Regions from separate parts of the Gordonia sp. CNJ-863 genome, predicted to be linked through region 1. Evidence: predicted binding sites of a transcription regulator. Region 1 holds the regulator's gene; each other region holds the start of a gene.
The links. Region 1 encodes LexA, which represses DNA repair genes until DNA is damaged. Its sites were predicted from a motif close to CGAACANNTGTTCG; they were not measured.
Positions count from the first base shown of each region.

Region 2: a site for LexA is predicted at 2,183-2,196, ahead of BJF87_RS08635 (HNH endonuclease signature motif containing protein). Genes of this name have one in related genera too.
Region 3: a site for LexA is predicted at 1,398-1,411, ahead of BJF87_RS24955 (DUF222 domain-containing protein). Genes of this name have one in related genera too.

Region 1 is NZ_MKKG01000022.1:336,123-340,278, reverse strand. Features, by position in the region: gene BJF87_RS13425 (putative PEP-binding protein) at 1-1,466, shown strand, start outside; gene lexA (transcriptional repressor LexA) at 1,444-2,151, opposite strand; gene BJF87_RS13415 (LysM peptidoglycan-binding domain-containing protein) at 2,389-2,925, shown strand; gene nrdR (transcriptional regulator NrdR) at 3,025-3,492, shown strand; gene hrpA (ATP-dependent RNA helicase HrpA) at 3,466-4,156, opposite strand, start outside.
Region 2 is NZ_MKKG01000013.1:4,844-8,999, forward strand. Features, by position in the region: gene BJF87_RS08625 (hypothetical protein) at 1-411, opposite strand, end outside; partial or broken gene BJF87_RS08630 (glycosyltransferase family 2 protein) at 443-1,841, opposite strand; gene BJF87_RS08635 (HNH endonuclease signature motif containing protein) at 2,378-3,643, shown strand; gene BJF87_RS08640 (alpha/beta fold hydrolase) at 3,748-4,156, opposite strand, start outside.
Region 3 is NZ_MKKG01000094.1:62,323-66,478, reverse strand. Features, by position in the region: gene BJF87_RS24965 (DUF1345 domain-containing protein) at 1-228, shown strand, start outside; gene BJF87_RS24960 (arabinofuranosidase) at 225-1,214, opposite strand; gene BJF87_RS24955 (DUF222 domain-containing protein) at 1,440-3,032, shown strand; gene BJF87_RS24950 (hypothetical protein) at 3,198-4,156, opposite strand, start outside.

The sequences.
Region 1 (4,156 bases):
CAACGGCCGGACTCGCGGAGGACCGCGGCTGGATCGGTGCCGCCTCGGGTCTGATCGCCAAGGGCGCCTCGGCGCCGTCGGCCGCCGTCGCCGCCACTGAACAGTTCGCCGCCGTGTTCACCAAGCTCGGTGGGCTCATGGCCGAGCGCGTCACCGATCTCAACGACGTCCGCGACCGCGTCCTCGCCGAACTCCTGGGCCTCCCCGAGCCCGGCGTGCCCACGCCGGACGTGCCCTCGGTCCTCCTCGCCGACGACCTCGCGCCCGCCGACACCGCGGGGCTCGATCCCGCCACCACCATCGCGCTGGTTACCCGCCTGGGCGGGCCCACCAGCCACACCGCGATCATCGCCCGGCAGCTCGGCATCCCGTGTGTCGTCGCGGTCCCCGGTCTCGCCGGGATCGACTCGGGCACGGTGATACTCGTGGACGGCACGACAGGCGAGATCGTCGTGCAACCCGACAACGCCGCCGCGCGGGCCCGTGTCGACGAGTACACGCGTCAGGCCGCACGGGTCGCCGGCTGGTCGGGCCCGGGTCGCACCGCCGACGGTGTGGAGGTGGCGATCCTGGCCAACGTCGCCGACGGATCGTCGGCCCGTGCGGCCACCGATCATCCGGTGGAGGGCGTCGGACTGTTCCGCACCGAACTGGCCTTCCTCGAACGCGCCGACGAGCCGTCGGTGGAGGAACAGGCGGACATCTATCGCGAGGTGCTCGACGCGTTCGGCGGCCGCAGGGTCGTCATCCGTACGCTCGACGCCGGCTCGGACAAGCCGCTGCGCTTCGTGCACCAGCCCGAGGAGGCCAACCCGGCGCTCGGTGTGCGCGGCGACCGGATCGCCTTGGCACACCCCGAGATCCGTGCCCATCAGCTCGACGCGATCACACGCGCCGCGGAGGGTTCCGAGACGAGCCCCTGGGTCATGGCGCCGATGATCGCCTCACCGGCCGAGGCGGCCGCCTTCGCCGCTCAGGTACGGGAACGCGGACTGGTCGCCGGGGTGATGATCGAGGTCCCCGCCGCCGCGATCCTCGCGCCGGCGATCCTGGCCGAGGTCGACTTCGTCTCGATCGGCACCAACGACCTCACGCAGTACACGATGGCCGCCGACCGGATGTCGGCCGATCTCGCATCGCTGACCGATCCGTGGCAGCCGGCGGTCCTGCACCTCATCGCGACGGTCGCGCGGGCCGGACGGGATCAGGGGAAACCGGTGGGCGTGTGCGGCGAGGCCGCGGCGGACCCGATCCTCGCCTGTGTGCTCGTCGGGTTGGGTGTCACCTCGCTGTCGAGTGCTCCGGTGGCGGCCGCCGCGGTCGGTGCCCGCCTCGGCGGCGTCTCACGGTCGACCTGCGAAAACGCGGCGACAGCCGCGCTCGCCACCACCGATCCGGCTGCGGCGCGCGAGGCTGCCGCCGCGGTTCTCGAGAACGAAGAGGTCAGATACGCCGCATCACGGTGACGACCTTGCCGAGGATCACGGCCTCGTCGCCCGGGATCGGGTCGAACAGCTCGTTGTGCGGCATCAGCCAGACATGACCCTTCTGGCGTTTGAAGGTCTTGACCGTGGCCTCGCCGTCGATCATCGCGGCCACGATGTCGCCGTTGTCGGCCACGTTCTGCTGGCGGACGACCACCCAGTCGCCGTCGCAGATCGCGGCGTCGATCATCGACTCACCGACGACCTTCAGCAGGAACAGCGAACCCTCGCCGACGAGCTCGCGGGGGAGCGGGAAGACGTCCTCGACGGCTTCTTCCGCGAGGATCGGGCCGCCTGCGGCGATCCGGCCGAGCACCGGCACGAAGGTGGGCTCGGGTAGCGCACCACCGGTCGGTGAGGTGGGCGTCGGCGGCTCGCTCGGTGCGATGTTGACCGCTCGCGGACGATTCGCGTCGCGCTTGAGGAGGCCCTTGCGTTCGAGCGTCCGCAGTTGGTGGGCGACGGAGGAGGTCGACGTGAGACCCACCTCGTCACCGATCTCGCGGATGCTCGGCGGGTAACCGCGCTCGCGCACGGATCTGCGGATCACCTCGAGAACTCCGCGCTGCCGCGGCGTCAGCGAGGCCTCGGCCGCCGCCATGTCTGCCGGGGCGACGGGCTCGTCGGCGCCCCGCGCTCCGGTGCGCTTACCGCCGTCATCGCTCATGATCGGGTTCCTCTCGATTCCGAACGTGCTGGTAGATCGCTTGTCTGACGACGACCCTAGCCGAGAATGCCGACCGCATCAAACATTTGTTCGACGTGTTGCGAGACAAGTGTCGGAGTGCCGTGCTACAAATCGAACATCAGTGCATCGAACAGATGATCGACAATCGAACAGTTCGAACGCCGACGACGCAGTCGGAGCACGGACAAGCGTTCGACCGGAAACACGGAGGGCATCATGCGCACCGCCACTCTCATCGACCCCGACCGCTCCACCGATTCGGTCCGTGGTGACGTCCTGGAGCGTCCGCGCCCGATGCGCCGCGGCGACGGCCGCCGGCCCGTCGACGGGCGTCCGGTGCCGGAGTCGGCGGTCCGGGTCCGCCGGGTCGCCTCCACCCGGTGCGCCTCGCCGGTCGGTATGCGGGGTCGTGCACCGGTCGTACCCGTCTCGCGTGTTGCGCATACCGCGCCCTCGGCCGTCATCCGGCGGCGTCGGCGCACGGCGACGGCAATTCTCGCCGGCGTCGGGCTCGCTCTGGCCGTGTGGGTCATCGCGGTCGTCGGTCAGAACTACGCCGCGACGGTCACACCTTCTTCGGTCGGCACCGAGGTCGTACACGTGCGGTCGGGCGACTCGCTGAGCACCATCGCATCGCGCGTCGCCCCCGAGATGCCGCGTGAGGCGGTCGTCGACGAGATCATCCAGCTGAACGACCTCCCGTCGAGCGGGCTGCGCGTCGGTCAGCCGCTGCTCGCCCCCCGGTACCACTGAGCACGGGCGGTATCCTCGATGTCACAGGGACCGGCCGACTACCGGCCTGGCATGCGGCGCGGCTGCACCAGAGTGTCCCGTGACCTGCGTGAGGATACGATGCGCTGCCCCTTCTGCAAGAACGACGACACCAAGGTCATCGACTCGCGTGTCGCTGATGAGGGGCAGGCCATCCGGCGCCGCCGCTCCTGCGTGGAGTGCGGGCGACGCTTCTCGACCGTGGAGAGCGCGGTGCTCGCGGTGGTCAAACGCAACGGCGTCACCGAACCGTTCAGTCGCGAGAAGGTGATGAGGGGCGTCCGGCGCGCATGCCAGGGACGCCACGTCGCCGAGGACGCATTGGCGCAGCTCGCCCAGCAGGTCGAGGACACCGTACGTGCCAGTGGATCGGCCGAGATCCCCAGCAACGAGGTCGGTCTCGCGATCCTCAAGCCGCTGCGCGACCTCGACGAGGTCGCCTACCTGCGGTTCGCGTCGGTCTATCGCTCGTTCGACTCCGTCGAGGACTTCCAGCGCGAGATCGACGACCTCCGAGCCGCCTCAGCCGAGTCGGTCAAGAGTTCGTAGGACCCGCTTCTCCGACACCGGGTACGCGGTGCCGAGCCGTTCGGCGAACAATCCCACCCGCAGCTCCTCGACGAGCCACTGGGCCTCGTCGTTGACGTGCGCCTTCCGGTGGTCGGGCACCTGAGTCAGTCGTTGCGCCCACCGCTCGGTCACCCGGTCGACGACGGCTACTCCGGCCTGATCCCGGGCCGCCGATGCAGGGAGCGCCGACAGGCGGGCCTCGGCGGCCGCGAGGTAGCGCGGCACATTCTCCAGATGTCGTCGTGCGGTGGCGGCGACGAATCCGTCGAAGACGAGATTGTCCAGCTGTTCGGCGACGTCATCGGCCGCGAGTGAACCGGCATGTCGGTCGATCGCGGCACGGACCGGTGCCACCCAACCGAGGGATTCGACGGCGAGAGAGAAGTAGTCCGGTGCCGACTCGGTGATCCGTGGACGCAACTTCTCGGTGAGCACGCGGAATGTCTCGGGAGAGCGCACCGCCGACAGGGTGCCGGCGTCGAGGCCCGCCACGACATCGCGGATGGCGCGACGTGTGCAGTCGGCCAGCAACGCATCGAGATCCGGGTAGGGGCTCTGGCTCAGCGCGAGTCGACCCGCGGCCCCGAGGGAACCGGCCACGCGGCGGTGCAGGGGCGGGATCGCCAGGTCGAGGAGCGCGACG
Region 2 (4,156 bases), on a different contig from region 1:
AGCGACGTCGGGGTCGGGGCCGCAGACGGCGTCGGCGTCGTTGGTGCGCAGGGTCAACCGGAGGTCGGCGCGCCCCATGACGACCGGGACCTGCGTCAACGGTACGGAGAACGGCGTACTGAGCTGCTGCGGACCGAATTGCGGGACGTCGATGGTGCCGATGACCGTTCCGTCGCCCCGCGCCACCTGCACGAACGAGTTGCTCACGTTGGTCGCCGAGGCGACCACACCGGTCAGCCGCGTCGGCGCCATGCCCTCGGGCACCGGGACACTCACGCTCACCGGGGCATCCGTCGCGTCGATCTGCACGGACGTCCCGAGACCGAGCTGGCGCCACCCCAACGTCGTCGACGCGTCCGGCACGGCAGCCGCCGGAGCGGCGACGGCCCCGCAGGCGACGACGAGCGCCATCGCACCCCACAAGCGGAGCAGGCGAGCACTTCTACGGCTGGACATTTCCGGCCCCTTTCGACGGACGCGAGACTCCCGGCATGGCGGACAGGCCGTGCACGGTCTTCTCCCAGTAGGACGGCTTGTAGACGAGCTGCGCCATACTCTTGACCGCGGCCATCGACTGCAGGAACCAGTAGCCGGGCACGAGCAGAGCAGCAGCGAGCAGATACGGCTTGCCTCGCGTACGGGCGGAGACCACGCCGAGCAGAACGGTCGCGAGATTCCCCACCGTGAACATGAAGAGGCACAGGTAGAACACCGGGCCCGGGAAAAGTCCGCGCATGAAATCGGGTTTGCCCGCGAACCACCAGCAGCAGCGCCCAGAACGCGAGGTTGAGAGTGTTGGCGATCGGCATCCCCGCCGTCAGGTTCGCGATTCGCAGCGTCGGCACCACCCCGAGCTCACGGACCATCGCGGTGGGATGCCGGGTATGCACCAGGAAGGTCTGGAGATAGCCCTTGTACCACCGGGATCGCTGACGGACCCAGTTCACCACGTCGGCGTTCGCCTCCTCCTCGGTCAACGAGTCCAAGACCACCGTGCGATATCCGAAGCGCGCGAGGCGGATACCGAGGTCGGCGTCCTCGGTGACGTTGAAGGCATCCCAGCCGCCCACCTCCCGCAGCACCTCGGTGCGGATGTGATTGGACGTACCGCCCAGGGGGATCACACATTTCGACGCACTCAGCGCGGGCAGCATGTACGAGAACCACTGGTCGTACTCGATGGCGAACCACCGGGTGAGCAGGTCGTCCCGTTCGTTGAAGTAGCCGAGGCGGGCCTGGACGGAGGCAACGTCGGGCGCTTCGGCCGCGAACACCGCCGCGGCGCGTCGGAGCTGCAGCGGATCGGGGATGTCCTCGGCGTCGTAGATGGTGACGAGCTCGCTGCGCTCCGACGGCAGGCTCATCGCGTGATTGCAGGCCTTGGGTTTGGTGCGGGGCTCACTCGGCGGCACGAGGACCGGGGTGATGCCGGCGAGGTCGGCATCCGCGATGGCGTCGAGGGTCGCGTGATCGTCACTCTCCAGGACCAGCAGGATGTCGAGTTTGTCTGCGGGATAATCGATCTGACCGACGCCGACGACGAGATTGGCGACGATTTCCGGTTCGCCGTACACGGGGAGCAGAACCGTGTACACCGGCAGCTCGGCGTCGGGGATGGCGCGGGCCTCCTCGTCGGACACCCTGATGACGCCGCGTCCGGACATACCTCGGGTGACGAGGACGAACTTGTCGACACTGGAGATCACGAAGTAGACGGCACAGATGCTCAGGACCGCCGACAGGGCTGTGCGCCAGTCGATCACGAAGCCCCCGGCGACCATTCCGGCCACGATCAGCAGACCCACCCGCTGGACCCGGCTCAGCGGCCGACGCGCCGACATGTCGTCGGGCAGCGTCGTCGTGGCGCGACCCTGGTCGAGGTCGGTCACCGCGTGGTGCTCTCGCTGGAACGGACGATCTGCCAGGCGAGGCCGGTCAACGCTGTATCGACGGCGTCGACGGTGGAACCCTGATCGGCAGGTCGACGATCACCACCGCGGATGAGCCACCCGATGGGTTCGACAACGGTCGTCGAATAGCTCGGCGGTTGCGCTCAGATGCGCGGAATCTGTTGCGTGTGAGGTTTCTGTTCACCGGCGGTGCGGCGATCCTTCATGTGGCCGAAAGAAGCTGGCACGCGGGTTTTTTGGCCAGGCCAGAGGCTGTGGAGAAACCTGACAGTCGAACGTACGTTCGTGTACAAAGGAGTCATGTCTCGATTCGAAGAGCCCATCTACTGACGAAGAAGCCGATCGAGAATCTTGTCAGACCCCTGATGTAGAAATGAAGACAACGAAGTCGTAAGACCGAGCAGTAGTCAATGACGTTCCCACCCCACCTGATTCAGATCCTCTTGAGAGGGAAGAAGGTTGCTGTCATGACCGACTCCGATACGGCCGACGCCGCGGCGCTGCTCGAAGCTATATTCGACCAGCTCACCGAGGTCACCCCACCCGCCGACGACCCAACCGGCGCAAAGACTTTCGCCCAGATCGAGTGGATCCGACTGATCCGCAACGCAGCGGACCACCAACTCGGCTCGCACACAGCCAATCTCGATGTGCTCGGGGTGCCCGAACGACACGGCTCCACCACCAAGCGACTGTTGATCGAGATGGGTTTCCCACCCGCGGTCGCCACACGCTCGGTGCGTATCGCCGGCAGTCTCGGGGCGCTGGGCAAGGTCGAGGCGTGCGCTGCCGACGGGCGCCTCTCGGGTGAGATCGTCGATGCCGTCGTTCGGGGAATCGCCACGATCGAGAAACGGTCACCCACAAAGCTTTCCGACGACGACCGAACGGTCTACGAAACCGAACTCCTCACCCAAGCCCTGTCCGGTGCCACACCCACCGAGATACAGAAACATGCCCAGACCATCGGCAACACCATCGCCGACGACGAGGGCGGCATTCCCGCGTCCGACGACCGATCCCTGGACACCCTGTCACACAGCGTGACCGACGACAGTCGCGTCGAGATCCACGCCAACGTGACCCAGGCCGTCGGCGAGAAGTTCATCGCCATGATCGACGAACGCTCTGTACCGCGTCCCGAGCCCGACGGCGCCGACGACCGACGCTCCCCCGATCAACGACGCGTCGACGCCCTCGAGATCCTCCTCGACCAAGCAGCACAAGGTGCATCCCAGGACAGCATCGGTGCACCACGTACCCAGACCCTGTTGACCATCCCCGCCGACGGTGGTGATCCCGCCTTCCTGCCCTGGACCGGGTCGGTCACCCAGGCCACCGCGCAGAAACAGTCCTGCGACGGCACGATCACCGAGATCATCATCAACGGAGAGACCGTGCCCCTGGCGATGGGTCGCGAACGACGCCTGTTCCCAGCACATATCCGCAAAGCCATCATCATCCGCGACCGATGCTGCATCAGCTGCGGCGCACCACCCTCGCACACCCAGGTCCACCACATCCAACACTGGTCCGACGACGGCGACACCGACCTCGACAACGGCTGCCTACTCTGCCAACGGTGCCACACCCGGGTCCACCACAACGGCTGGGACATCATGATGGGCTTCGACCGCCACCCGTGGCTGATCCCGCCCGCCGACATCGACCCCCGACGCCGACCCCTACCCGCCTACAACCGACGCACCATGCGACTCGACGACGCCGCCTGACACAGACTCACGCGCAGCACCTTCCGCACCCGGTGATCAACCGGGACCGCGTTCGATCATTGACAAGTCCATAGTGAAACTGGGCCTCCCGCGTGGCGCGGCGGTCACCCCGCGGACGAACCCTCCACCGCTGCATGGGTGCTCACCGCGTCGAGGGCTTCGGTGAACGGCGGGATGAAGAACTTCGCACCGAGTACGCAGCAGGCGTGGCCACCGTCGACCTCGAAACGCTGCGACCCGGGGATGCCGTCGAGCAGCAATTGCTGGCGTTCCGGTTCGACGACGCGGTCGCGGGTGGACACGACGACAGCGGTCGGGACATCGATCTCGTGGAGCCAACTGCGGGAGTCGAACTGCCCCAGACCGTTTCCGAACTCACCGAGGTGCGACAGCGGCGTCGAGAAGAACTGCCGCAGCGCCCAGATGGATGTGTGCGACGTCGTCTTGTTGAGGCTTTTCTCGGAGACACGCGGGAGCATCCGGTACAGCGGCGCCAGGATGCGGCCGGTCCGT
Region 3 (4,156 bases), on a different contig from region 1:
CTCGCCTTTCCTCAACAGATCGAACCGACTCTCGCACCAGCAGGGTGGCGACCCGTGTTCTTCGACTACTTGTACCTCGCTCTCACCAACGCGACGGCATTCAGCCCCACCGACGTGATGCCACTCGCCCGGTGGATGAAGCTCGCGATGGCCGCGCAGTCGATCCTGTCGATCGTCGTGCTGAGCCTCGTCGTCGCCAATGCGGTCAATCTGCTCGGGTCGACCTAGGCGGGCTCCCGGATCACCCCGAAGTGGCGGACCGATCCGGAGAGCCCGGGCAGTTCTTTCGCCGAGCTCCACGACGACAGCCCGTCGCTGCTGTCGGAGTAGAAGTACCGACGCTGCTTGTACGCGTCGACATACATGCGCCAGTTGCCGTTCGGGAGTTTGACCAGCGCCATGCCTTCGACGAAGCGACCGAAACTCCGCATCGGGACGAACCGGTAGGGACCGGTCAGCGATGTCGCGACCGCGTGTTCGATGACCTTCTTCCGCTCGTTCTTCGTGAACGCGTGGTACGTGGAGCCCGCCTTCACCACGGTCGTGTCGATGTGGTCCGCACCGAGGCCGAGGATCGGCACCGGCGGACTCCACAGTCGCAGGCCGGGTTCGAGCGCCGTCATGACGTAGGGCACGAACCCTCCGCCCGTCGACATCGACAGGATGATGTTGACGCGACCACCCTCGACGAAGAACTCCGGAGCCCACGCCTTGGTGGTGAAGGGCGACAGAGACGGTCCGTCACTCGAACCGGCCGACCCGAACGACAGCGGCCCGGACGAGGAGCCGAACACTCCCTTGCCATCGCCCGTGCCGGGTAGGAAAGCGCAGCACAGCGGCACCGGATAGTTGTGCATGAACGCCCAGTTCACGCGATCGCGGCTCCGCGCGAACCCGATGGTGTTCTGACCGGTCGTATAGGTGACGTAGTACCAGCCGTCTGCACCGTGAAAGATGCTCGGATCGCGCACCACACCCGACGGCGGTCGGTACGCACCAAACCGGAGCGGCCGAAACCGGCTCGCATCCGCGGACTGGTACACGTCCATGTGACGGGCACTGGTGTTGGAGAACGCCACCATCGTGTATCGCCAGTTCGGGGTCGCCTCGGCGGTACCCGGAGTTGCGACGAGCAGGCCCGTGAACACCAGCATCGCGACACAGACAGCACCGATGCGGCTCGAACGAGCGCGAATTCGCTGAGACAGCAGCATTGGAGCAGTATCCGCGGAATTGACTGTGGCGTGCGCGGATTTCCCTGACACAGCTATCGAGACCCTTGGTACCCCGAGATCCGATCGTCGGACGGAAGCCGCTCTACACCATGACTCCGACAGTTCCCGCATTCCTGAAGAGGATCGATTGCCTCTGCGCAGCAATAGAATTACGTGTATTGTCGAACATATATTCGAACTGCGATCTTCGAGGGGGTGACCGCCATGACCGACAGCGCATCGACCGATATCACCGATGAGTCGCCGCCGACCGCGGTGCCCGCGTTGCTCGACGAACTCGACGCGATCATCGACCAGCTACAGACCACGGGTTTCACCCGCCTCACCGATACCGAGGTCGACGACGCCGGTGTCCGTATCGAACAGGCCATCGCCCGACTCACCTACACCGGTAACCAGCAGATCGTCGAAGCCGACCAGCGCGACCTACCCCGTAAAGCCGGCTACCGCAGCGTCATCGACTACATGAAACACCGGTTGCGCATGGCCTACCCCGGCAAACGCCTCAAACAAACCCGCGCCACCGCCACCTACCCCGACGCCACCACCGGCGCACCCCTCGAACCCGTCCACCCCACCCTCGCCACGGCGTTCGCCGCCGGCCGGGTGGGATCAGCGCATGTGCATGCGGTGATCGATGTGCTCGACCAGATCCCCCACGCCGTCGACCACGACATCAAGGTCGCCGCCGAACGCACCATCGCCGAACAAGCCGTCCACCTCACCCCCGACCAGATCACCGAGGCCGGTGCTCGCCTGCTGGGCTACCTCGACCCCGACGGGACATTGACCGACGACACCGACCGCCAACGACGCCGCAACGTGTACCTCAACCGGCAACGCGCCGACGGCACCGCCAAGATGTCGGGCATTTTGACACCCGAACTACTCGCACGGGTCTCCATGTTCCTGGCCGTGTGGGCCAAACCCGGGATGAACAATCCGAATGATCCGGAATCACCGACAGGGTCCAGCGAGGATGCCGATCCCGACGCTGTGGCGGCCGCCGCTCAACGCAACGACCGCAGCCCCGCCCAACTCAACCACGACGCCTTCAACGCACTCCTGAAGGCCGTGTTCGAGGACGGCATGCTCGGCAAGAGTCACCGCGGACTGCCGATGCAGCTGATCATCAAAGCCGACCTCAACGACCTCGTCCGCGAAGCCGGCTACGCCGTCACCGCCACCGCCACCCAGATCCCCATCCCCGACCTCATCAACCTCGCCGCCGACGCCCAACCCTGGCTGGCGGTGTTCAAAGACGCCACCGCCATCCCCCTCTACTTCGGACGCGGCAAACGCCTCGCCACCCGCGAACAGCGATTGGCGTCCTTCGCCCGGCCTGATGGTGACACCTGCTCCAATCCCGACTGCGGTGTGTCTGCCGCGCACGTGGAAATGCATCACGCCCAACTCGATTGGGGCCTCGGCGGACTCACCGACATCACCGACCTCGCCCCGGCATGCCCGAAACACAACCGCATGGTCGGCGACCAACCCGGCCAATACACCACCCGCATGGTCCGCGAAGGACCCGACGAAGGCCGCTGCGCCTGGCGGCTCAATACCCAACCCGGCGCACCACCCAACCCCGAACGCATCAACCGGCGACCCGACATCCCCCGCCGATTCGCCGAACATCTACAACACGTGCGCGCCGAGATCCACGGACCCCAACCGGCGTCCGGCGATACCCCGCGCCTCCAGATGCGCCAGGTCATCGACCTACGTGACGCCTCCGACGCCGAAGCCACCCTCGCCTCGATACTCCTCGCCGCGGCGTACCCGCGCGGGTGACATGCGTATGACGTTGTGCCCGGAAACCGGGCACAACGTCATACGGATCCGCACGGCGTCACCGTCTACTCGTCGATCGAGGCGGGGTCGACATGGCCCGACATGCGTCGTCTCCCTCGATCAGCCGGCGCCCGGTACTCGACGCCCGGATTCGCGATATCGAGCTCAGCTGGCGAGCTCGACGGCCTCGGGTGTCGACACGGCGGCACGTCGCATTCCCGTGACGAACAGCACCAGACCGACGACGATCCAGGTGACAAGGGTCAGACCGGCGGTGAGACCGCCGGCTCCGCCGAAGTAGGCGGCCGAGCGGACCAGGGTTCCGGCCGCACCCGGCGGCAGGATCTGGCCGACGGTACCCAACCCGGACGGCAGCCATGCAGCCGAACCGGCGATACCGGCCAGCGGGTTGCCGAGGAACATCATGACCATCGCGCCGATGGTGAAACCCTTGGCACCGAACGCATTCTGCAGGCCCGCGAGCGGGATGGCCAGGGCGGCGATCCCGAGCGCGATCGAACCGGCGACGGCCCAGAACGTCGTGGACCACAGTCCTGTCTCGATGCTGCCGAACCCGAAGGTGAGCATGCTTGCGACCACGAAGCCACCGACGGCCGAGAAGGTGACCAGACCGGTCAGGTACCAGCCGCTGCTGCGCGGGAAGATCTTCCGGAACGCGACGACCGGGACGATGCCGCCGAACACGAGCGGGAACGCGAGACCGCCGATGCCGATGCCGGTCGGGTCACCCTCCGGCAGCGGGACGACGTCCTCGACCGTCACCTTCTCCCCCGTCGCTTGCCCGAGCGCCTGCGCGGTACCGGTGAGGTTTCCGCTGATCGACGCCGAGCCCGCGCTGGCTACCAGGGCGTGGACACCGGCCTCGTCGACCACGAATCCGCCGACGACCTCGCGGTTCTCGATCGCGTCCCGCAGCGCGGCCTCTGAGTCGTAGCGCTGGGGCTCGTAGGCGTCGGGAGCCGCGGTGGCCAGGCTCTGCTCGAGTAGGCCGGCCGCGGCCGGGGCACCGACCACGCCGACCCTCAGATCGTGTGCCCCACTCTTGAGCGACGGCAGGATGAACACCATCAGCAGCAGGATGAGGATGGCGCCCAAGCCGGCGG